Linked DNA regions of Skermanella sp. TT6. The protein of the gene in region 1 interacts with the protein of each later gene in a pairwise test. Links are inferred from orthologs where the notes say so. Each region holds a gene or a part of one and is shown in the gene's direction. Other genes may lie near its edges.

Region 1 (16,164 bases):
CCGGCGGTGAAGCCGAAGGCCTCCGCCGCCCGGCGCGGATCGCCCAGCGATTCGCGGATGTCGCCGGCGCGGGCGGGGCCGTGGGCGACGCGGGGCTCGATCCCGCCGATGCGCGAGATGATCCTCGCCAACTCAAGCACCGTGGTCGGCCGCCCGGTGCAGACATTGTAGACGGCGCTGCCGTCCGGCTTCCCGTCCATGGCGGCCACCAGGTGCCGGACCACGTCGGAGACATAGACGAAGTCGCGGGTCTGGCCACCGTCTCCGTTCACGGTGATCTCCCGGCGTCCGGCCACCCGGTCGGCGAATATCGCGATCACGCCGGAGTAGGGCGACTTCGGGTCCTGGCGAGGCCCGTAGACATTGAAGAAGCGGAAGCCGGTGGACGGCACGCCGTGGACCCGCCACGCCACCCGGCCGTGAAGCTCGCAGCCCAGCTTGTCCGCTCCGTAGGCCGACAGGGGGGCGGTGGCGTCGGTCTCCGCCAGCGGCGTCTCCGGATTGTCGCCGTAGACCGCCGCCGACGAGGCATAGACCACCGGGACGGGGCCTCCCGGATTGCAGGTCCGGGCGGCGTCGAACACGGCGACGGTGCCGGTCAGGTTGACCCGGTGGGTGCCCAGCCAGTCCTCGTTGCCGCGCTGGACCGAGGCGACGGCCGCCAGGTGGAAGCACCCGTCCACGCCGGCCATGGCGCGGGACACCGCCGCGGCGTCCGCCACGTCGCCGATCGTCAGGTCCACGCCCGGCGGCAGGTTGGACCGCCGTCCCGTCGACAGGTCGTCGAGCACCCGCACCCGGTCGCCCCGCGCGACCAGGGCATCCACCAGATGCGAGCCGATGAAGCCGCAACCGCCGGTTACCAGCCAGAAAGCCATCAGATTCCCCAGGATATGCAAACCAGGGGAAAACGACCCGCCCGCCGCCGGGTTGCCTCGGATGCCGCCGTGCAGAAGCATTGCTTCGAAAGGACGCCCTGCCGGCAAGGCGGCAGCCATCCGGCTGTTGGCGGGTTATAAGGGGACGGAAGCCCCACCCGCCGCCCCGTTTGCCGGAGGAGAGACCATCGTGGAAGAAACCAAAGTCACCGCCGCCCTGCCGACCGCGACCGTCGAGATGACCGTCCGCGAGCATCGGGACGGCGGGTCCGACGTGATGACCATCAGCATCCGGGCCACCCCGTCGTTCCAGTCGTTCGGCGAGGCGTTCCGGCCGGCCGCCCTGATGTGGGCCGACCCGGTCGGGCTGTGGATGCGGATGGCGGCACTGGCATGGCAGCCCTGGCTCGACCTGGCCGGAAGCGCTGCCCGACGGCTGCCGAAGCCGGACGGCCCCGCTACTCGGTGATGGTCTTGCCGGCCTGGGCCTTGTGCGCGGCCAAGGCCATCAGCCGGCGGTCGCGCCAGTCCTGCCGGGCCTGGAGCCGGTCCTCCGACAGCAGCAGCCGGCGCTGGCGCTCGATCCTGCCGGTGGTGTTGTCGTCCCAGGCGCGCGGCTCGGCCTGGCTCTGCGCCATCTCGTAATACATCTGCCCGTACCGCGTGACGTAGTCGACGATACCCCCCGGCGCGTTCAGGTCGATCGTCTCGAACGGTCCCATGAAGGACCAGCGCAGTCCCAGCCCCTCCCGGATGGTCTTGTCCACGTCGTCCACGGTGACCACCCCGTCCTGGACCAGCTTGAAGGCCTCGTTCAGCAGCGCCCCCTGAAGACGGTTGAGCACGAAGCCGGGGATCTCGCGCGTGGTGCGGATCGGCTCCTGCCCAAGGGCCGTCATCAGCGCCTGGGTGCGCAGGACGACCTCCTCGTCGGTCCAGGGAGCGGGGATCAGCTCGACCAGCGGGATCAGGTAGGTCGGATTGACCGGATGGGCCACCAGGCAGCGCGCGCGGCCCTTCAGGTGCTCGGTGAAGCTGGAAGCCGGCAGCCCGGAGGACGAACTCGCGATCGCCGCCTCGGGCTCGGCCAGCCGGTCCAGCTCGGAGAACAGCTCGCGCTTCACCTCCACCTGCTCAAGGACGCATTCCTGCACGTGGCTGGCGCCGCCGATCGCCTCCGCCAGGTCGGAGGTCGGCTCGATCCGCTCCAGCAGGCGGTCCGGCTCGACCGCGATCAGGCCGAAATTGAACAGGTCGCGCAGGTTGCCTTCGATGACCTTCATCGCCAGGGGCAGGGCTTCCGGATTGCTGTCGTAAAGGGCGACCCGGCGGTTGGCTCGGGCGCAAACGATCGCCCAGCCGCGTCCCACCAGTCCGGCGCCGACAACGGCGATCTTGTCCACCATGGCCATGGGGTTTCTCCACTTTCTTCGATATCTAGCGGATCAGTTACGGGAACCTCTTTCCCTCGCCGGAAGGGACCGGGGAAGAGCGTTCGGCAGCGCGACCCTAGGCCCTCGGCTAATCCGAATCGAGTCCGAAACGATCCATATCACATTTATTTCGTTTCTACTTTGAAATGAAGTTGAGGCTATTGCCCGGCCTCCACTTCTCGACCTCGTCCGGTACGTGTCGTCATGGAAGGGTGACCGCGTCCCGGTCATACGACACGGTGGCGCGGCGCGGCACCCGCCAGCACGGCTGCGACATCCGAGACGACGGCCATGCCCATCCGCTCCATCGACTCCGCGGTGGCCGCCCCGATATGCGGCGTGGCGACGAAGTTGGGCAGGCCCAGCAGGGGGTGGTCTCGGGGCGGCGGCTCCTCCACGAAGACGTCCGTCGCCGCTCCGGAGAGGGTGCCGCCGACCAGCGCATCGCGCAGGGCCGTCTCGTCCACGATGCCGCCGCGCGACAGGTTCAGCACCATCGCCTCCGGGCGCATCAGGGATAGCCGGCGCGCATCGATCATCTTCTCGGTGTCGCGGCTCAGCGGAATGTGCAGGGTCAGCACGTCGACGCGGGGCAGCATCTCCTCCAGGGCGGCGCAGCGCTCGGCGCCGGCTTCCCGGAAGGCGTCCTCGGCCGCGAACGGATCGTAGCCCAGGATCGGTGCGCCGAACGCCGACCTGAACAGGGCCGCTGTGCGCCTGCCGATGCTGCCCATCCCGACCACCCCGACGGTCCTCCCGGCCAGTTCCGTCCCGCGGGGCGGCGGCCCGTCCAGGCTTCCGTCGCGCAGCATCCGGTCCAGTTGGGCGATCCGGCGTGCCACGGAAAGCGCCAGGCCGACCGAGAGTTCGGCCACCGCGTTGGCATTGGCCCCGGGCGTGCTGACCACCACCACGCCGCGGTCGCGGGCGGCGTCCAGATCGATGTTGTCGACTCCCACGCCGTGCTTGCCGATCACCTTCAGGCGGGGAGCCGCCGCGATCAACTCGCGCGGGATCCTGCCGGTCCGAACGATCAGGCCATCCGCATCCTCGTGCCACCGCGACCCGGCCGGGTCGCCCGCGTCGATCACGTCGCAACTTTGTCTCAGGGTCGCGATCGCGCTCGACGCGATCGGTTCCAGCACATAGACGAGAGGGCGTTCCACCATGTCAGCTTCGCATACCTGTCTTTTTCGCCCCGCCGTTTGGATGTCGCGATCGGACACCCTTTCGCGCCGGTCGGGAACTTCGTCGTGGCTACCGCGGCCGGATCCTCGGGACGGACCGACGGTAACGGCCCAGGGGCGCGGAGGTTCAGACCCGCTCCGCGAGGGCCCCTGAGCCAGCGCGACAAGTATGGCAGACGGTGGGAAAATCCATTGAAAACGGAAGGACTCAGGCGGGCCTCGACCGGATTTTCCTAGGGGATCTCTTTTTCGAGGTAATCCCTGTCGGTACGGGCGACGACGCTGAACTCGTGGACCGCGTGTTCGCGCCGGTAGCGGACCGTCCTCAGCTCGCCCTCGCGGCATCTCAGGTCTATGCGGTGCGGCACCAGTCCCGTATCGCCGAAGGTCCGCGGCAGTTCGACCACGTCGCCGATCCTGACCACCCCGGCGCCGTGGCCGCCCGGCATCCCGGCGGAGCGGAACCGCAGCGTCAAGGCACCGCCGGCGCCCGGCAGGTCGATCGGGCCGAAGCTGACCGGCGGCGTATGGTCTCCCTCCCCCAGGAGTTCGAGCGGGATCTCGAGGTTGGCGGTGCCGAAGCCGCGGCAGCCCGCCAGGGTGACGGCGACCGGCTGGGCGGAATGAAGATGGGCCGACAGGAAATAGGCCGCCGTGCCCGCCGCCGCGCCGAGCGGGACGAGCAAGGCTGCCGCCATGCCGCGGTTCATGCCGCGTCCGGTGATCCTGCGCATCGGACCGTTCCGCCCGCGGAAGGCCGGGCGCTCAATAGTAGCGGTCCCGGTACGCCCTGTCCCGCATCAGCTGGCCGACGATGGCCTGGAGCTGGGTCTCGCTCGTGTCGGCGACGATGACGTAGCTCTGCTCGCCGTTGCTCCAGTAGCCGACCCGGACGCCCCCGACCTCCGCCATGTGCAGGCCGTCGGTCGGGCCGTCGTCGCGCGGCGACAGGCATATGGTCAGCCGGTGTCCCTCCCTGTCCTCGTAGACGAGGCCGGCCAGGAGATGGTCCATGCCTCCCATCACCTTGCCGCCGACCAGCTTCAGGCCGATGGGCGACAGTTCGGGGATGTCGACCTGCTCGCCCAGGCGGGCGGACAGCAGGCGGGCGAGTTCCGCGCCCGTCGGGCTCGAAGCCCCGACCTGCGGCACCGGCCCTTCGGCGAAGACCAGGTGGGCGCCGGTGGCCTCGACCACGTAGGTCGGCAGGCGGTCCGCGACCACGCGGTGATACAGCTCGTTGGTGGTCCAGCCCGCCGCGACGAGCGCCAGGATCGCCGCCGCCTGCCGCAGCCAGACCAGGGGACGGCGCCGGCCCAGCGACCGCTGGAGCCGGGTGCCGAGCTCGTCGGCCAGTTCCCGGGTGTGCTCGGGATCGGAGTCGTGCGCCGCCTCGGCGGCCCCGATCGCCGTCAGGAGCTTCTGTTCGGCATAGTCGTGCAGCCGCTTCCGGGCATCCGGATCGGACTCGAGCCATGCCAGGACGACGGCTTCCTGCTCCGCGGCCAACTGACCGTCGAGAAAGGCGTGAAGGTCATTCTCGTCGATTTCGATCGTCATTCCGACCCCCCGACCAAGCGAAGCTTCGGCCGCTTGGCCTGATTGAGCATGGAGCGCAGTGCCGCGCGACCGCGGCCGAGCCGCGACATGAACGTGCCGATCGGGACGCCCAGGCGCTTGGCCGCCTCCTCGTATTTCAGCTCCTCCGTGGCGATCAGCGTCACGGCGCGGCGCTGGTCCTCCGGCAGCTGGGAAAGAGCGGCCATGACGTCCTTCACCTCCAGGTGGCGGTGCTGGGCCGGCTCGGTCACCGCCTCGTGGCCGGCGGCCTCGGCATCGGCCTTGACCGCGTTCTCCAGCGTCCGGCGCCGGAGGCCGCTGACATGCACATTGTGCAGGATCCGGAACAGCCACACGCGCAGATCGGCATCGGGCCGGAAGGTGTCGGCCCCGGCGATCGCCTTGGAGAGGCATTCCTGCACCAGGTCCTCCGCCTCGTCCGCGTTGCGGGTGAGCGCGATGGCATAGCGGCGCAGGCTGGCGATATGGGTCGCCATCTCCTCCTTGAGCTTGCCGTGCGGCATGGTCGCTGCCTTCCCGTCAGGCCACGGCCAGGGACGGCATGCGTCGCCCGCCGGTCATCATGCGCTGCAGCTTCTCGATCGCCCGCGCCTCGATCTGCCGCACCCGCTCGCGGCTGATGCCGAACTGGCGCGACAGGTCCTCCAGGGTGAGCGGCTCCTCCGTCAGCCGGCGGGCCGCCAGGATCGAGCGCTCGCGTTCCTGCAACTGTTCCATCGCCCGCTTCAACTGCTTCCTCCTGCGCTCCATCTCCTGGCGCTGGGCCAGCAGTTCTTCCTGCGTCTCCGACGGGTCGACCAGCCAGTCCTGGGCCTGGCCGTCCTCCATGCCGGGCAATGGCAGGTTCAGCGACTGGTCCGGACCCGCCAGCCGGCCGTTCATGCCCGTCACGTCGGCGACCGGAACCTTCAGGGTCTCGGCGAGCTGGCGGGCCTCCTCCGGGCTCAGGTCGCCTTCCTGAAGCAGGTTCATGGCGCTCTTGGCCCGGCGCAGGCTGAAGAACAGCTTCTTCTCCGCCCCGGTGGTGCCCATCCTTACCATCGACCAGGACCGCAGGATATATTCCTGCATGGCCGCGCGGATCCACCACAGGGCATAGGTGGTGAAACGGTAGCCCCGGTCGGGGTCGAAGCCGTTCAGCGCCTGGACCATGCCCATGTTGCCCTCGGCGATCATGTCGGCCATGGGCAGGCCGTAGCCTGCGTAGCCGCGGGCGACCTTGGCGACGAGCCGGAGATGGCTGCCGATCAGCCGTTCGGCGGCTTCCGGACAGCGGCGGTCACGCCAGGCTCGCGCCAGTTCCTGTTCCTCGGCCGCTTCGAGCATTGGATACTCGCGAATCCGGGAAAGATAACGCGTCAGATCTGTCCGGCTTGGCGAAGACTGCATCCAAATGCTCCCGTGTTCTCTGTCTGTCTTTCGGTTGATCGGTTCGATCGGCTGCGTTTTGCCCAATTACGCGGGGCGTTCGGTTTTCATCCCGGCTTTCATGATCATTTCGCAGCGTGGTACGAATCCTCGCCTGCTCCCCCCGCGCCCTCGGCGACCATGGTGCGGACGACGGGGAAATCCGTCGTCCTGCCGCCGCTGCTGACGTACTGGACATGCGCGACGACGTCGTTCCGGCAGTGCAGCAGGATCCGGCGGGGCGGGTCTTCGGGATCGCCGACCTGGACCGGCAGGTGGATCACGTCGTTCACCCGGCTGACGGTCGGCGCGTCTCCCCGCGCGTCCGCGCTGAACCGCAGCTTGACCACGTCGGAGGTTCCCTGGTGGCGGAACGGCCCGAGCCAGACCGGCACCCGATGGGCGGCGCCGGGCTCCGGGGACGCATGCGCGGGATTGAACAGGGGGGCGGGCAGGGAGAAGCTGACCGTCTGTTTCGGAAGGCCGCAGGCGATCTGCGCGACCTCGACCGGCTGGGGCACCGTCCGCCCCGCCAGGAACCCGGCTCCCGCCGGCACGAGGATGGCGACCGCCGCGATCGCGACGATCCGCCCCCTCTTCAAGGTCCACCATTTTCCCTGCCGCACCGCTCTCTCCCGAGGCCACCAGCCCGTTTCGCGACGATTACGCGGGAGGGGGGCGGTTTAATCCGGGGAGCCGGCGCGGCGGCGATTTTTTCCTTGGTCCGCGGCAAAGCCTACGGGAGCCGCGCCGCCGCCTTGACCCCCGCCTGCCGCCTGCCTAAACTCCCGCCATCATGTTGGGCTCGACGCATATGGCCGCCCCGCGGCCCCGGCGAATTAGCAACCCGGTCCTCCGCTGAGGGCCGGGCATTCCGCCTTTTGACGGCGCCATCCAATCATCGCTTCCCCGCCGCCATGGCTGGACGCGGGAGCCTCCGCGATGCTATCGCTCTTCCCTGATTTCACCCGACGTCCGGCCGGTGCCCGCACCAGCCTGCCGACGGCTGCCTGGACCCGATCATGACCCGCGACTATAAATCGACCGTTTTCCTGCCCCGCACCGATTTTCCCATGCGCGCCGGCCTGCCCGCGAAGGAGCCCGAGCTGCTGCGGCGCTGGGCGGAGCAGGGGCTCCATGACCGGCTGCGCGAACAGTCGGCCGGCCGGGAGAAATTCATCCTCCATGACGGCCCGCCCTATGCCAACGGCAACATCCATGTCGGGCACGCGGTCAACAAGATCCTGAAGGACGTGGTCAGCCGGTCGCAGCAGATGCTCGGCAAGGACTCGGTCTATGTGCCGGGCTGGGACTGCCACGGCCTGCCGATCGAGTGGAAGATCGAGGAGAAGTACCGGGCGGCCGGCCAGGACAAGGACCAGGTCCCGATCCTCCGGTTCCGGGCGGAGTGCCGGCAGTTCGCCCAGGAATGGGTCGACATCCAGGCGGAGGAGTTCCAGCGCCTGGGCGTGCTGGGCGACTGGTCGCACCCCTACATGACCATGACCTTCCCGGCCGAGGCGACGATCGTCCGGGAGATCCACAAGTTCCTGATGAACGGCGGGCTCTACAAGGGCGCCAAGCCTGTCATGTGGTCGGTGGTCGAGAAGACCGCCCTGGCCGAGGCCGAGGTGGAGTACCACGACCATACCTCGACCACGGTCTGGGTGCGGTTCCCGGTCTCGGCCGCGGCCACGCCGGAACTGGACGACGCCTCCGTGGTGATCTGGACCACCACGCCCTGGACGCTGCCGGGCAACCGTGCGATCGGCTACGGCCCCGACATGGAATACGGCGTGTTCAAGGTGGCCGCCGTCGCCGAGGGCAGCGGCGCCAGGGTCGGGGAGCGGCTAGTGGTCGCCACCGCGCTGGCCGACGACCTCGCGAAGACGGCCGGCATCACCGAATGGCGCCAGCTCTACACTCTCCCCGGCGCCCGGCTGGCCGACACCCGCTGCGCCCATCCGCTGCACGGCCAGGGCTACGACTTCCCGGTGCCGCTGCTGCCGGGCGACTTCGTCACGGCGGATGCCGGCACCGGCTTCGTCCACATCGCCCCCGGCCACGGCGAGGACGACTTCGACCTGGGCCGGAAGCACGGCATCCAGGTGCCGCAGACGGTGGACGACGACGGCACCTACTATCCGCACGTGCCGCTGTTCGCCGGCAAGCGGGTCTATACGCCCGCGGGCAAGCCGGGCGATGCGAACGGCGCCGTGATCTCGGCCATCGCCCATGCCGGCGGCCTGCTGGCCAAGGGCAAGCTGGTCCACAGCTATCCCCATTCCTGGCGCTCGAAGGCTCCGCTGATCTTCCGCACCACCCCCCAATGGTTCATCTCCATGGAGACGAACGGGCTGAGGCAGGTCGCGCTGAAGGCGATCGACGACACGCGCTGGGTGCCGACGCAGGGGCGCAACCGCATCGCGTCGATGATCGAGAACCGGCCGGACTGGTGCATCAGCCGCCAGCGCGCCTGGGGCGTGCCGATCGCGCTGTTCATCGACAAGAAGACCGGCGAGCCGCTGAAGGACCAGGCCGTCCTCGACCGCATCGCCGACACCTTCCAGACGGAGGGCTCGGACGCCTGGTTCGCCCGCGACCCGCAGTTCTTCCTGGGCGACGCCTACGCGGCGGCCGACTACGACCAGGTGTTCGACATCGTGGACGTCTGGTTCGAATCCGGTTCGACCCACAGCTTCGTGCTGGAGGCGCGGCCCGACCTGCAATGGCCGGCCTCGCTCTATCTGGAAGGCTCGGACCAGCATCGCGGCTGGTTCCACTCCTCCCTGCTGGAGAGCTGCGGCACCCGCGGCCGGGCGCCCTACGACGCGGTGCTGACCCACGGCTTCGTGCTCGACGAGCAGGGCCGAAAGATGTCGAAGTCGCTGAAGAACGTGACCGCCCCGCAGGAGGTGGTGGACAAGTACGGCGCCGACATCCTGCGCCTGTGGGTCGTCGGCTCCGACTATTCGGAAGACCTGCGCATCGGGCCGGAGATCCTGAAGTTCCAGGCCGACCTGTACCGGCGCCTCCGCAACACGCTGCGCTACCTGCTGGGGGCGCTCGCCGACTTCTCGGAGGAGGAGCGGATCGACGTGTCCGAGATGCCGGAGCTGGAGCGCTGGGTGCTCCACCGGCTGACCGAGCTGGACGAGACCGTCCGCCAGGGCATCCACGACTACGACTTCCACAGCCTGTTCACGGCGCTGCATAACTTCTGCGCGGTGGACCTGTCGGCCTTCTACTTCGACGTGCGCAAGGACAGCCTCTACTGCGACCGGCCCGATTCGGTCCGGCGGCGGTCGGTGCGGACCGTCCTGGACCAGCTTTTCTCGTGCCTGACCGCGTGGCTCGCCCCGGTGCTGTGCTTCACCACGGAGGAAGCCTGGCTCAGCCGCCACGGCGGCGACGGTCCGGTGCCGAGCGTCCATTTGCGTACGTTCGTCGACATCCCCCGGGAGTGGTCGGCCCCCGGTCTGGCCGAGAAGTGGGAGGTGGTCCGCGACGTCCGCCGGGTGGTCACCGGCGCCCTCGAGCTGGAGCGGGCGAACAAGCGCATCGGCTCGTCGCTGCAATCGGCCCCGGTCGTGACCGTCACGCCGGAACTGCACGCGGCGCTGGAAGGCGTCGACCTCGCGGAGGTCGCGATCACCTCGGCGATCCGCGTGGTCGACGGCCCGGTCCCCGACGGCGCCTTCACGCTGGAGGACGTGCCGGGGGTCGGGGTCATCCCCGAACCGGCGGCGGGCGACAAGTGCGAGCGCTGCTGGAGGGTCCTGCCGGAGGTGGGGACCGATGCCGCCCATCCGACCCTGTGCCACCGCTGCGCCGACGCGGTGGAACACATGCCCGAGGCCGCGGAATGACCGACCAGACCCGTGGCGAGGCCGGCCGGATGGCGCGTCCCCGATCGATGATCCGTCTCGGCCTCATCATCGCCGTTTTCGTGATGATCCTGGACCAGGCGTCGAAGTGGTGGATGCTCGAGATCGTCGGGATGGCGCATGATCCCCGCGTGATCGAGGTCACCTCCTACTTCAATCTGGTCATGGCATGGAACAGGGGTGTAAGTTTCAGCCTGTTCTGGCATGAGGCGGAGTTCATGCCCTACGTGCTATCTGCGGTTGCGCTTGGCATCGTGGGCTTCCTTCTCTCATGGCTGCGCCGGGCGGACCGTCCGTTCCTTGCCGTGTGCATCGGCATGGTGATCGGCGGTGCGATCGGCAACGTGATCGACCGGTTGAGGTTCGGCGCGGTGGCGGACTTCCTGGACTTCCATGTCCTGGGATACCACTGGCCGGCATTCAACGTGGCCGACACGGGAATATCGGTCGGCGTCATCCTGATCGTGCTCGACAGCCTGTTCGGAGGCGGGGGGGACCACTCCCGGCCGGAGAAGGACGATCGGGACAGGGCCTGAAGACAACGCGAGCTGGATAAAGAGAAAACGGCAATGGACGTGATCAGCACCTCTCACCCCCGTCACAACCCGCCCGACCGTGGCCGGCCGGGCCGGCGGCCTCTGGCACCGCTGGTCTGTCTGGCGCTGGGCGCCCTGGTGCTTTCCGGATGCAGCGGCGCGCGCCAGACCTTCGGCCTGGACCGCGCGCCGCCCGACGAGTTCAGCGTCGTGACGCGGGCCCCGCTCGCCGTTCCGCCGGAATACCGGTTGCGCCCGCCCCAGCCGGGAGCACCCCGCCCGCAGGAGGCGGAGACCCGCCAGCAGGCGGCATCGGCGGTGTTCGGCTCGACGCCGGAGACCCGCCAGCAAGCGGCGGCGAACAGCCCGGCCGCCACCACGGGCGAGGCTGCGCTGCTCGCCCAGGCCGGTGCCGTCGATGTCCAGCCCGGCATCCGCTCGACGGTGAACCGGGAATCGGTGACGCTCGCGGCCCAGGACAGGCGGTTCATCGACAGCCTGCTGTTCTGGCAGACGCCCGACCCGCCGGGTACCGTCGTCAACGCCCGGCAGGAACAGCAGCGCCTGCGCGAGAACGCGGCGCTGGGCAAGCCGGTGACCGAAGGCGACACGCCGATCATCGAGCGCCGGCGCAAGGCGCCGCTCGAAGGCTTGTTCAATTAGCCTTCCGCGCCCAGCTTCTAGTCTACCCGACGGGGGCCCGCGACGTTCCGCGCGCGGGTTCCCGTCCTGCATTGGCATTTCCAGTGAGGTGTTGCCGTGGCCGAACCGTCGCGCCGGCTGATCGCCGCGCCCGTTCTCGCATCCCTGCTGCTGTTCGGAGCCTTCGGGCCGGGCCTCGCCCAGGAGGCGCCGAGGCCAGCCGAGCCGGCCCCGGCCACCGCCCCGGAGCCGGCGGCCCGCAAGGGAGTCTTCTTTCCCGAAAGCTTCATGCTCGACAACGGCATGCAGGTGGTCGTCGTGACCAACCAGCGGGTGCCGGTGATTACCCACATGGTCTGGTACAAGGTCGGCGCCGCCGACGAGGAGACCGGCAAGGGCGGGATCGCCCATTTCCTGGAACACCTGATGTTCAAGGCGACCGACGAGCTGAAGCCCGGCGAGTTCAGCCGGATCGTCGCCCGGAACGGCGGCCGCGACAACGCCTTCACCTCCTGGGACTACACCGCGTATTTCCAGAACGTCGCGGCGGACCGGCTGGAGCTGGTCATGAGGATGGAGGCGGACCGCATGGCCAACCTCCGCCTGACCGACGAGACCGTCCTGCCGGAGCGCGACGTGGTGCTGGAGGAGCGCCGCCAGCGGACCGAGAACGAGCCCGGCGACAAGCTGTCGGAGCTGGTCCAGGCCTCGATGTTCGTCCACCACCCCTACGGCACGCCGATCATCGGCTGGGCGAACGAGATCGCCAAGCTGACCCGCGACGACGCCAACCAGTTCTACCACACCTGGTATGCCCCGAATAACGCCGTGCTGGTCGTCGCCGGCGACGTGACCGTCGAGCAGGTGCGTCCGCTCGCCGAGAAATATTTCGGGCCGATCGCGCCCCGTCCGGTCCCGGCCCGCATCCGGGTCGAGGAGCCGCCGTTCGAAGCGGAGCGGCGCGTCATCCTGCGCGACGCCGAGGTCCGCCAGCCCAGCCTGCGCCGCCTGTACCACGCGCCCAGCTACAACAGGGGCGAGACGGTCCATGCCTATCCGCTCCAGGTGCTGAGCGAGATCGTCGGCGGCGGGGCCACCAGCCGGCTCTACCGCTCGCTGGTGGTCGAGCAGCGCCTCGCGACCTCGGCCGGCACCGGCTATTCGCCGGACGCCTTCGATACCTCGGTCTTCGGCGCCTATGTCAGCCCCAACGCCGGCGTCGACATGGACAAGCTGGAAGCGGCGCTGGTCGAGCAGCTGGAGAAGGTCGTCCGCGACGGCGTCACGGCGGAGGAGGTCGCGACGGCCAAGACCCGGCTGGAGCGCGAGGCGATCTTCGCCCGCGACAGCCTGCGCGGCCCGGCGATGAGCTTCGGCGTGGCGCTCGCCACCGGCCGGACCGTCGAGGACGTCGAAGCCTGGCCGGAGCGGATCGCGTCCGTCACGGTCGAGCAGGTCAACGCCGCCGCCCGCGCGGTGCTGGGCCAGACCAACCCCGTCACCGGCCTGCTGCTGCCGGCCCCGGTGCGCCAGGCCGCCGCCCAGCCCGATGCCCAGCCCGATGCCCAGCCCCCCGGGACGGGAGCCGGAGCCGCTCCGTCCCGGTCCAACGATTCGGGAGTGATCCGATGATGCGCCGCCTTTCGATGCCGGCCTTCCTGTCCGTCCTCCTCCTCGCCGTAGCCTGCTTCGCCCCGGACGCCCGGGCGATCGACATCAAGCGGGTGGTCAGCCCCGGCGGCATTGAGGCCTGGCTTGTCCAGGACACCAAGATCCCGCTGCTCGCCATCAAGTTCGCCTTCAGGGGCGGGGTCGAGACCGATCCGGCCGGCAAGGAAGGGCTGGCGAACCTGGCCTCCACCCTGCTGGACGAGGGGGCGGGTCCCTACGACAGCCAGGAGTTCCAGCGGCGGCTGGCCGACAACTCCATCTCGATCAGCTTCACCGCCACGGTGGACGGCTTCTACGGCGGGGTCGAGACGCTGGTCGAGACCCAGGAGGAGGCCATAGAGCTGGCCCGGCTGGCCCTGACCGAACCCCGGTTCGACAGGGAGGCGGTGGAGCGGATGCGCAGCGGCGTGCTCGCCCAGATCCGCCGGGAGCAGGGCGACCCCGATTTCCTGGCCCGCCGCGCCCTGTACGAGACGGCCTTTCCGGACCATCCCTACGGCAGGCGCGCCCGCGGCACGGCGGAGAGCGTCGAGTCGATCAAGCCGGAAGATCTCGATGCCTTCGTCCGGCGGCGTTTCGCCAAGGACAACCTGACCGTCGCCGTGACCGGCGACATCACGCCCGAGCAGCTCGGCCCGGTCCTGGACCGCATCTTCGGCGGCCTGCCGGAGAAGGCGGAGATCGAGCCGCCGGCCGACACGGTGCCCAAGGGGGCGGGGGAGACCGTGCTGGTGCCGCGTCCCCTGCCGCAGACCGTCGTGCTGATGGCCCAGCCCGGCGTCAAGCGCAACGACCCCGACTGGTTCCCGGCCACCATCATGAACTACGTGCTGGGCGGCGGCAGCTTCAGCTCCCGCCTGATGGAGGAGATCCGGGAGAAGCGCGGGCTGACCTACGGCGTCTACAGCTATCTCGTGCCCTTCCGGCACGCGGCCCTGGTGATGGCGGGCGGCTCGACCGCCAACCAGAACGCCGGCACCATGGTCGACCTGATGAAGGCGGAATGGCGCAGGATGCAGGAGGAGGGCCTGACCCAGGAGGAACTGGACAACGCCAAGACCTATCTGACCGGTTCCTTCCCGCTCCAGTTCACGTCGAGCGAGGCGATCGCCGACGTGCTGCTCCAGGTCCAGCGCGACGGCCTCGGCATCGACTATCTCGACCGGCGGTCCGACCTGATCAACGCGGTCACCCTGGAGGACGTCAAGCGGGTCGCCGGGCGGCTGCTCGATCCGGAGGCGCTGCTGACGGTCGTGGTGGGCCGGCCGGAGGGGATCGAGCCGACCCGGACCAGGGACGACGTCCCGAGCTGACGGCATTCCAAGCGGGGCGCGGGTGCGATAGCATGGCAGGCGCGCCCGCGCCGGAGATGCGCGCCGGAGATGCACTGGCGGACGCGGGGCCGAAACGGCGTCTGCCGCGTTCATCCGGCGACACTTGGATCGACCGAAGAGAGGTAAACATCTCCATGTCCGCCCTGACCGACTCCCCCGCCTGGCAGGCCCTCGCGGCGCACCGTTCCCGGATGGAAGGGGTGCTGATGCGCGACCTGTTCGCGCGCGATCCCGACCGCTTCTCCCGGTTCTCGGCGCGGCTGGACGGGCCGGGAGGGGGGATGACCCTGGACTACTCCAAGAACAGGATCACCGAGGAGACCATGGGGTTGCTGCTCGACCTCGCGCGCCAGCAGGACGTGGCCGGGTGGCGGGACCGCATGTTCGCCGGGGAGCGGATCAACGCGACCGAGGACCGGGCCGTCCTGCACACGGCGCTGCGCAACCGGTCCGACCGGCCGGTCCCGGTGGACGGACGGGACGTGATGCCCGAGGTCAACGCCGTGCTGGCCCGGATGGGGCGATTCGCCCAGGCCGTCCGGGACGGCGCCTGGACCGGCCATGACGGCAGCCAGATGACCGACGTGGTGAATATCGGCATCGGCGGCTCCGACCTCGGCCCCTACATGGCTTGCGAGGCGCTGAAGCCCTACGCCCATCCCGACCTCCGGATGCATTTCGTCTCCAACGTGGACGGCACCCACATGGCGGAGACGCTGAAGAAGTGCCGGCCCGCCACCACCCTCTTCATCATCGCGTCCAAGACCTTCACCACCCAGGAGACCCTGGCCAACGCCCATACCGCGCGTTCCTGGTTCCTGGACACGGTAAAGGACGAATCCGCGGTCGCCCGGCACTTCGTCGCGGTCTCGACCAACGCGGCGGAAGTCTCGAAGTTCGGCATCGACCCGGAGAACATGTTCGTGTTCTGGGACTGGGTCGGCGGACGCTACAGCCTGTGGTCCGCCATCGGGCTGCCCATCGCGATCTCCATCGGCATGGACAATTTCGAGGCGCTGCTGGCCGGCGCCCACGACATGGACGAGCATTTCCGGAACGCCCCGCCGGAATCCAACCTGCCGCTCCTGCTCGGCCTGATCGGGGTGTGGAACGCCAACTTCCTCGGCGCCGACAGCTACGCGGTGCTGCCCTACGACCAGTACCTGCACCGCTTCCCGGCCTATCTCCAGCAACTCGACATGGAGAGCAACGGCAAGTCGGTGGACCGCCAGGGCAACCGCGTCGATTACGCGACCGGGCCGATCCTGTTCGGCGAGCCCGGCACCAACGGCCAGCACGCCTTCTACCAGCTGATCCACCAGGGGACCCGCCTGGTGCCGGCCGACTTCCTGGCGCCCGTCGAGACGCAGAACCCGGTCGGCAGGCACCACCCGATCCTGCTGTCCAACTTCCTGGCCCAGCCCGAGGCGCTGATGCGCGGCAAGACCGCCGAGGAGGTCCGCGCCGAGCTTCAGGGAGCAGGGGTGATCGGCGACGCGCTGGAAGCCCTGGTGCCGCACAAGGTGTTCGAAGGGAACCGGCCGACCAACTCGATCCTGTTCCGGCGGCTCGATCCGCACACGCTCGGCATGCTGATCGCCCTGTACG
Region 2 (7,656 bases), 2.8 Mb from region 1 along the record:
CGGAGAAGCTGCGCCACTTCCAGGACAAGCTGGTCCGCACCATCAAGGCCGGCGACGAGAGCACGGCCAACACCGCCAAGTGGGACCCGTCGAGCTGGCCCAAGTCGGCCAAGGGCGTCGGCTTCACCGAGGCGCCGCGCGGCGCGCTGGGTCACTGGATCCGGATCGAGAACACCAAGATCGCCAACTACCAGGCCGTCGTCCCGACCACCTGGAACGGCAGCCCGCGCGACACCAAGGGCAATATCGGCGCATTCGAGGCCTCGCTGCTCGACACCCCCATGGCCGACCCGGAGCAGCCGCTGGAGATCCTGCGCACCTTGCACAGCTTCGACCCCTGCCTCGCCTGCTCGACCCACGTGATCGCGCCGGACGGCAGGGAACTCACCGAAGTCACCGTGCGCTGAGCGGAGGACCACCCCCATGACCGCGCATGTCGACAAGACACCGGCAACATCCCCCGCCGACGACGAGATCGCCGATCTCGCGACCGCGCGCAACCACCTGCAGGTCCGCCAGACCGCCATCTACGTCTATGAATGGCCGGTCCGCCTGTGGCACTGGACCAATGCCCTGGCGATCCTGGTGCTCGCCGTCACCGGCTACCTGATCGGCTCGCCGCCGGGCTCCCAGCCGGGCGAGGCGAGCGACGCCTACCTGATGGGCTATATCCGCTTCGCCCATTTCGCCGCCGGCTTCGTGATGGCGATCGGCATGGCGGGGCGGATCTACTGGGCCTTCGTCGGCAACGTCCATGCCCGCCAGATGTTCGTCCTGCCGTTCTGGTCGGGCAAGTTCTGGCGGGAAGTGCTGATCGAGGCGCAGTGGTACGCCTTCATGCGCGACTACCCGAAGAAGTATATCGGCCACAACCCGCTGGCCCAGCTCGCCATGGTGACGATCTACAGCCTCGGCAGCATCTTCATGATCGTCACGGGCTTCGCGCTCTATTCCGAGGGGGCGGGCCAGGGGAGCTGGCTTGACACGCTGTTCGGCTGGGTGATCCCGCTGGCCGGCAACTCGCAGAACCTGCACACGATCCATCATCTCGGCATGTGGGTGATCGTCACCTTCGTGATCATCCACGTCTATGCCGCGATCCGCGAGGACATCATGAGCCGGCAGAGCATGATCAGCACCATGATCAGCGGCTGGCGGATGTTCAAGGACGACGGCAAGTGAGCATCGAAACCGGTCGTCCCGTCCTCGTCCTGGGCATCGGCAACATCCTCTGGGCCGACGAGGGTTTCGGCGTGCGGTGCGTGGAAGAGCTGCACCGCCGCTGGAGCTTCCCCGACGACGTCCTGGTGATGGACGGCGGCACCCAGGGCCTCTATCTCGTCCACTACGTCAAGGCGGCCCGCCGGGTCATCGTGTTCGACGCCATCGACTACGGCGAGGAGCCGGGAACCTTGAGGCTGGTGCGCGGCGAGGAGGTGCCCAAGTTCACCGGCGCCAAGAAGATGAGCCTGCACCAGACCGGCTTCCAGGACGTGCTGAGCGCCGCCGAACTGCTGGGCGGCACCCTCGACGACATCCTGCTGATCGGTGTCCAGGCGGTCGAGCTGGATGACTACGGCGGGAGCCTGACCCCGCCGGTCCGGGCCCGGATCGAGCCGGCCCTGGCCATCGCGGTCGAACAGCTGGAGCGGTGGGGCTATCCCGCGACGCCCCGGACCGCCGCTCCCGACCATCTGCTGCACGGCGGCATCGGTCTCGCCGATTACGAAGCCGGCCGCCCCTCCGCCGAAGACGCCTGCCGCGTCGGCGACTCCCGCTTCTTCGCCTGATCGGAGCCGAACGGCCATGTGCATCGGCATCCCCATGCAAGTCCGCTCCGAAAATGGACTGACCGCTCTGTGTGCCGGCCGCGGCGAGGAGCGCCGGGTCAGCCTGCTGCTGACCGGCGAACTGCCGGTCGGCGCCTGGGTCATGGTCCATGTGGACACCGCGATCCGGATCCTGGACGAGGCCGAGGTCCCGCTGATCAACGATGCGCTCGACGCGCTGGAGGCGGCCGGGCGCGGCGATCCCTTCGAGCACCTGTTCGCCGACCTGATCGGCCGCGAACCCCAGCTTCCCGATCATCTGCGCGAGACGCAGCCCGCCCCCTCACGAGGAAATGCCTGATGCCCGCGACGGTCATCGAACGCCTGATCTCGATCGAGAACTGCCCGGTGATCACCGAGGGCACGCTCGACAATTTCCTGGACGGCAGCGGAATGGCGATCCTCTTCTTCACGGGCGATCCGCGCCAGCGGCCCGAAAGCAACGACGTCGCCGTCGTCCTGCGCGAGCTCAACACGGTGTTTCCAGGCCGGCTGCGCGTCGGCATCGTCGACCAGGCGGCCGAGGCCGCGCTGAAACCCCGCTTCGGCGTGCTGGTCGTGCCCACCCTCGTCTATGTGCATCAGGGCGAGTTCGTCGGCCTGATCCCCCGGATCCAGGACTGGCAGAGCTACGTCGAGAAGACGCGCGCCTTCCTCGAAGCCGCGCCGCCGAGCCCCTGACCGAATCCCGCCGCCCCTGTCGCCAGAAAAGGGACCGACCACGATGCGCCACCCGATGAAATGGGAAAACGAAGAGCAGCCGACCGGCGTATTCCTGGGCGGCGCGGAAACCGAGTCCCTGGACCTGATGCGGATGCCGGCCGCCGTCCGGCGTCTCGACCGGCTGTCGCTGCCCGGCACTGCGCCGGGCCTGTCGGATGCCGCCCGCATCCTGTCGGCGGTCCGCGCCGCCCTCGACGGCTTCACGGTCGACTCTTCCCCGGCACTGTTCCCGCTCACCGGCCTGGACGAGGCGGCGGCGGCACTGCTAGACGACGCCCTGGGCGAGGGCGAGGTCGGCATCGTCGTGGCGGGCACCAGCGAGTACCAGATCCAGGAGTCCGTCCTGCCCGGGGTCTGGCGGGTGAAGACCTTCGCCCTGGCGGACGGTCCCGCGGGCGCCCTGGCCGGCGACCATATCGAGGTGGCGGACGTCCCCGGCGTCGTGCGCGCCGCCGCCCTGGGCGGCACCCGCGCCCGGCTGGAGATCGGCGAACCGCCGGAGGGCTGCATGAACGTCATGCCGGTCCTGGCCGAGCTTCGGGCGCGCACGGCGGCCTATGCCCAGGGCGACCGCAACCACGTCATCAGCTTCACCCTGTTCCCCATGAACGAGACGGACATGGCGTTCCTCAAGCGGACGCTTGGCCTCGGACCGGTCCAGGCGGTCTCCCGGGGTTACGGCACCTGCCGCGTCACCCTGACCGGCCAGCGCCACGTCTGGAGCGTCCAGTACCTCAACGCCATGGACACCGTGATTCTGGACACCCTGGAGATCGGCGACGTCCCGGTCGCCCTGTCGGCGGCTGACGAGGATTTCCAGGACAGCGCCGAGCGGCTGGGCGAGATCCTGGAGGCCTATTTCCAATGACCGGCGCGTCATCGGCACCGCAGAACCTTTTCGAGGGCTCGTTCCTGGGCGATGCCACGCGGATCGCCCCGGACGCCCGGCTGGAATGCGGTATCTGCTGGACCCCCTACGATCCCGCGGAGGGCGACCCGGTCTGGCAGATCCCGCCGGGAACCCCCTTCGCGGCCCTGCCCGAGGACTGGCGCTGCCCGACCTGCGACGCGGAGAAGCACAAGTTCATGGTGCTCGACGCTCCGGCCGTCGCCCCGGCGGAGCCGCCGCCCGGCTACCCATCCGGCGCGCTGACCGAAGCGTACGGGCGGATCGCGCGAACGGTGATGTCCGGACTTCCGCTCTACAATCCCCGGCTGGCGGTCGAGGCGGTCGGATTCCGGCGGCACGGCGACGGCTGGCTCGGGATCATGGTGACGCCCTGGTTCATGAACGCCGTCCTGGTGCCCGGCGTTCCTGGAGCCTGGAACGGCATGAGGGACGGGGTGAAATCGGTACGGCCCCTGCCGTCCGGCGACTACGAGTTCGTCGCCGGCCATCTCGACGGCGTCGGGACGATCCTGAACTGCTCGCTCTTCTCCCCCATGTTCGAGTTCGAGGAACAGGCCGTCGTCCGCCAGACCGCGGAAGCCGCCCTCGCGGCCCTGCTCGAACCCGAGGCGGGTGCCGAGGCATCCCCGCCCCCCTCTCCCGCGCCCGCGGCGCCGGCACCCTCTCCGGCCGAGGTGAGCCGCCGTCACTTGCTGCGCGGCAGCTTCGGAGGCTGACGCCATGAACGCGCGGGCCGGCATCGAAGGTACGCTCTCGTTCCAGATCCTGGCGATCGACGCCACGGTGGCCGACGTGCGCCTGAAATCGTCGCGCGGGACCGGCATCGACCGCATGCTGGCCGGACGGCCGGTGGCCGAGGCCCTGTCCCTGGTCCCGATGCTGTTCAGCCTCTGCGGGACCGCCCAGGGCGTCGCCGCCGCCCGCGCCTGCGAGGCGGCGGCCGGCATCGTCCCGGCGGGCGCGCAGCAGGCGGCGCGCGAGTTGCTGGTCCTCGGCGAGATGGTCGCCAGCCACGCCTGGCAACTGGCGATCGAGTGGCCGCGCCTGCTGGAGGAGGCTCCGGACCCCGGCGTCCTCCTCGGGGTCCGGCGAGCCGTGGCGGCTCTTCCCCGGGCCCTCTACCCCGCGGGCGACTGGACCCGCCCGGGCGGCGGCGCGCTCAAGCCCGACGCCTCGGCCCTCGACGGTCCGCTGGAGCATATCGCCGGCGCGGTCGAGGCGCTGGTCGGCGCCGGCTTCGCGGAGGTCCGGGACGGCGACGACCTCGCCCGCTGGAGCCGACGGGCCGATACGACGGCGGCCCGGTTGATCGGTCGCGTCATGGCCGACGACATGGCCGGCTTCGGGCGGAGCGGGATCGCCAACCTGCCCGACCTGCCGGACCGCTGGTTCGCCGACCGGCTGTCCGGCGACCCCGGCTTCTCCATGGCCCCCGATGTCGACGGCGGACCGGCGGAAACCGGAGCCCTGGGACGGGTCGCCGGCACGCCCCTGATGGCCGGCCTGGCAGGTCGCTTCGGAAACGGCCTGCTGCCGCGTTTCACCGCCCGGCTGGTCGACTTGGCGGGCCTGTCTGCCCGGATGCGCGACGTCGCGGGGCGGCTGGAGCCCGCCAGGCCGGCGCCGCCGGAAGCGGGCCAGGGGGCTTCCGGCTCCGGTGCGGGCTCGGCGGAGACCGCGCGCGGCCGGCTCGCCCACTGGATCGCGCTGAACCGGGGAGTGGTGACCGCCTACCGGTCGGTCGCTCCCAACGAGTGGAATTTTCACCCGCGCGGCGCCTTCGTCCGGGGCCTCGTCGGCCTGCCGGCCGACGACGGGCTGCGGCGGAGGGTCGACCTGCTGATCGCCGCCCTCGATCCCTGCGTCCCGTGCCACGTGATGATGGAGGAACGCGCCGGTGCATGAGATGGCGCTCTGCCAAGGTATCCTGGACATCATCCGCGACCGGGCCGCGGAAGAGGGGTTCGACCGCGTCGCGGTGGTGCATCTGTGCGTCGGGGCGCTCTCCCATGTCGATCCCCACGCCCTGGAGTTCGGGTTCGACGCGGTGACCCGGGGAACCCTGGCCGAGGGCGCCGAGCTGAAGATAAACCGTCCGGCGGGACAGGCCTTCTGCATGGCCTGCTCGCAAACGGTCACCCTGGCGGCCCGGGGCGAAGCCTGCCCCGCCTGCGGCAGTCACCAGCTGATGGTGGTCGCCGGCGACGAACTGCGTGTCGAAGAACTGGAGGTCTCGTGATGTGCACCGTCTGCGGCTGCGGCCCCGGGGAAACCCGGATCGACGGACTCGAACCCGGAACCGGCATGGAACATGACCACGAGCATGTGTCCCCCGACGGCACCGTGCTTCGCCACAGTCACAGTCACAGTCACAGTCACGGGCACGGGCACGGGCACGGGCACGGGCACGGGCACGGGCACGGGCACGGCCATGATCACGGGCACGACCACGGGCACGACCATCGTCATGCCCATGACCGCCCGACGCGGCTGATCCGGATCGAGCAGGATATCCTGGCGAAGAACGGCCGCTTCGCCGCCGTCAACCGGCAACTCCTCGCGGCATCGCGCACCTTCGCCGTCAACCTGATGTCCAGCCCCGGATCGGGCAAGACGACGCTGCTGGTGCGGACCCTCACGGATCTCGCCGCGAGCACTCCCATGGCGGTGATCGAGGGCGACCAGCAGACCAGCTTCGATGCCGACCGCATCCGCGCCACCGGCGCGCCGGCGGTCCAGATCAATACCGGCAAGGGATGCCACCTCGACGCCGAGATGGTCACCCAGGCGCTCGGGACGCAGCCGCCGCCCGCGGGCGGCGTGCTGTTCATCGAGAATGTCGGGAACCTGGTCTGCCCGGCCGGTTTCGATCTGGGCGAGAACCGCAGGGTCGTCGTCGTTTCCGTGACCGAGGGAGAGGACAAGCCGCTCAAGTACCCAGACATGTTCGCGACCGCCGACCTGATGGTGGTCAACAAGATCGACCTGCTGCCCCACCTCCAATTCGACGTTCCGCGCCTGATCGCCAGTGCCCGGCAGGTCAAGCCGTCGCTCGACATCATCCAGGTTTCCGCCACGACCGGGACCGGGCTGGACCGGTGGTATGCCTGGCTTGCCGCCGGCATCGCCGCCGCCGAAACCGGAGGCTGAGCCGTGGTCGTCGATCCCATGCCGGTGAGCCGCTCCCGCGTGCGCGTCCGGGGGCTGGTCCAGGGGGTCGGGTTCCGGCCGTTCGTCCATGACCTGGCCGGGCGTTACGGCCTGACGGGCTGGGTGCTGAACGATACCGACGGCGTCCTGCTGGAGGTGCAGGGCAAGGATCCCGCCGGCTTCCTCGATGCCCTGGCATGCCGCGCCCCGCCGCTCGCCCAGGTGGACCGGATCGAGGTGGAGCCGCTGGCTCCCGATCCCGCCGAGAGCGGGTTCGAGATCCGCGACAGCGTCGCCGCCGGTCCCGCGCGCACCATGATCGGACCGGATGCCGCCGTCTGCCCGGACTGCCTGGCCGAACTGTTCGATCCCGCGGGCCGGCGCTGGCGCTACCCCTTCGTCAACTGCACCCATTGCGGGCCGCGCCACACCATCACCCGTTCCCTGCCCTACGACAGGCCCCAGACCTCCATGGCAGGCTTCCCGCTCTGCCCGGACTGCGCCCGCGAGTACGCCGACCCGAACGACCGACGCTTCCACGCCCAGCCGATCGCCTGCCCCGCCTGCGGACCCAGGCTCCACATCCGGGTGGAGGAGATCGTCGCACGCCTCCGCGCCGGGGAGATCGTCGCGATCAAGGGTCTCGGCGGCTTCCACCTCGCCTGCGACGCAGCCAACCCCGGGACGGTCGCCCGGCTGCGGGCGCTCAAGCAGCGCAACGGCAAGCCTTTCGCGATGATGGTCGCGAGCCTGGCCGAGGCGCGGCGGATCGCCGAGACCAGTCCCGCCGAGGCGGCACTCCTGGCCGGCCCCGAGCGGCCGGTGGTGCTGGTCCGCCCGCGGTCCGGCGCGGCCGCCCCGACGGTCGCCCCCGACCTCGCCCCGGACCTCGCCTGGCTGGGCCTGATGCTGCCCTATACGCCCCTGCACTACCTGCTGTTCCACGAGGCCGCAGGACGTCCGGCGGGAACCGCTTGGCTGGACGAGCCGCTGGGTTTCGCCCTGGTCATGACCAGCGCCAACCCCGGCGGCGAACCGCTGGTG

What was found.
Region 2: the proteins of ileS (region 1) and IGS68_RS07490 interact in binary tests that used the Escherichia coli proteins (3 or more experiments, as listed by UniProt). The link is inferred for Skermanella sp. TT6 from one-to-one orthologs.

The regions. Positions count from the first base shown.
Region 1 is NZ_CP067420.1:4,359,223-4,375,386, reverse strand. Bases 7,121-10,555 are described here. They hold ileS (isoleucine--tRNA ligase), read left to right. Parts: upstream 7,121-7,508; coding sequence 7,509-10,355; downstream 10,356-10,555. Other genes in these bases: lspA (signal peptidase II), read left to right, coding at 10,352-10,555. Also shown: IGS68_RS20405 (NAD-dependent epimerase/dehydratase family protein), read right to left, coding at 1-878; IGS68_RS20400 (hypothetical protein), read left to right, coding at 1,069-1,347; IGS68_RS20395 (3-hydroxyacyl-CoA dehydrogenase), read right to left, coding at 1,337-2,290; IGS68_RS20390 (hydroxyacid dehydrogenase), read right to left, coding at 2,539-3,480; IGS68_RS20385 (hypothetical protein), read right to left, coding at 3,732-4,232; IGS68_RS20380 (anti-sigma factor family protein), read right to left, coding at 4,264-5,058; IGS68_RS20375 (sigma-70 family RNA polymerase sigma factor), read right to left, coding at 5,055-5,582; IGS68_RS20370 (RNA polymerase factor sigma-32), read right to left, coding at 5,599-6,405; IGS68_RS20365 (hypothetical protein), read right to left, coding at 6,573-7,088; more of lspA, read left to right, coding at 10,556-10,909; IGS68_RS20350 (DUF3035 domain-containing protein), read left to right, coding at 10,943-11,572; IGS68_RS20345 (M16 family metallopeptidase), read left to right, coding at 11,669-13,183; IGS68_RS20340 (M16 family metallopeptidase), read left to right, coding at 13,180-14,535; pgi (glucose-6-phosphate isomerase), read left to right, coding at 14,691-16,164. UniProt on the Escherichia coli protein: Catalyzes the attachment of isoleucine to tRNA(Ile). As IleRS can inadvertently accommodate and process structurally similar amino acids such as valine, to avoid such errors it has two additional distinct tRNA(Ile)-dependent editing activities.
Region 2 is NZ_CP067420.1:1,591,889-1,599,544, reverse strand. What follows is about bases 1-2,984. They hold IGS68_RS07490 (HyaD/HybD family hydrogenase maturation endopeptidase), read left to right. Parts: upstream 1-1,178; coding sequence 1,179-1,790; downstream 1,791-2,984. Other genes in these bases: IGS68_RS07475 (hydrogenase expression/formation protein), read left to right, coding at 2,566-2,984; IGS68_RS07480 (thioredoxin domain-containing protein), read left to right, coding at 2,130-2,510; IGS68_RS07485 (HypC/HybG/HupF family hydrogenase formation chaperone), read left to right, coding at 1,807-2,130; cybH (Ni/Fe-hydrogenase, b-type cytochrome subunit), read left to right, coding at 424-1,182; IGS68_RS07500 (nickel-dependent hydrogenase large subunit), read left to right, coding at 1-407. In the rest of the region: more of IGS68_RS07475, read left to right, coding at 2,985-3,420; [NiFe]-hydrogenase assembly chaperone HybE, read left to right, coding at 3,417-4,178; IGS68_RS07465 (nickel-dependent hydrogenase large subunit), read left to right, coding at 4,183-5,367; hydrogenase maturation nickel metallochaperone HypA, read left to right, coding at 5,369-5,701; hydrogenase nickel incorporation protein HypB, read left to right, coding at 5,701-6,612; carbamoyltransferase HypF, read left to right, coding at 6,616-7,656.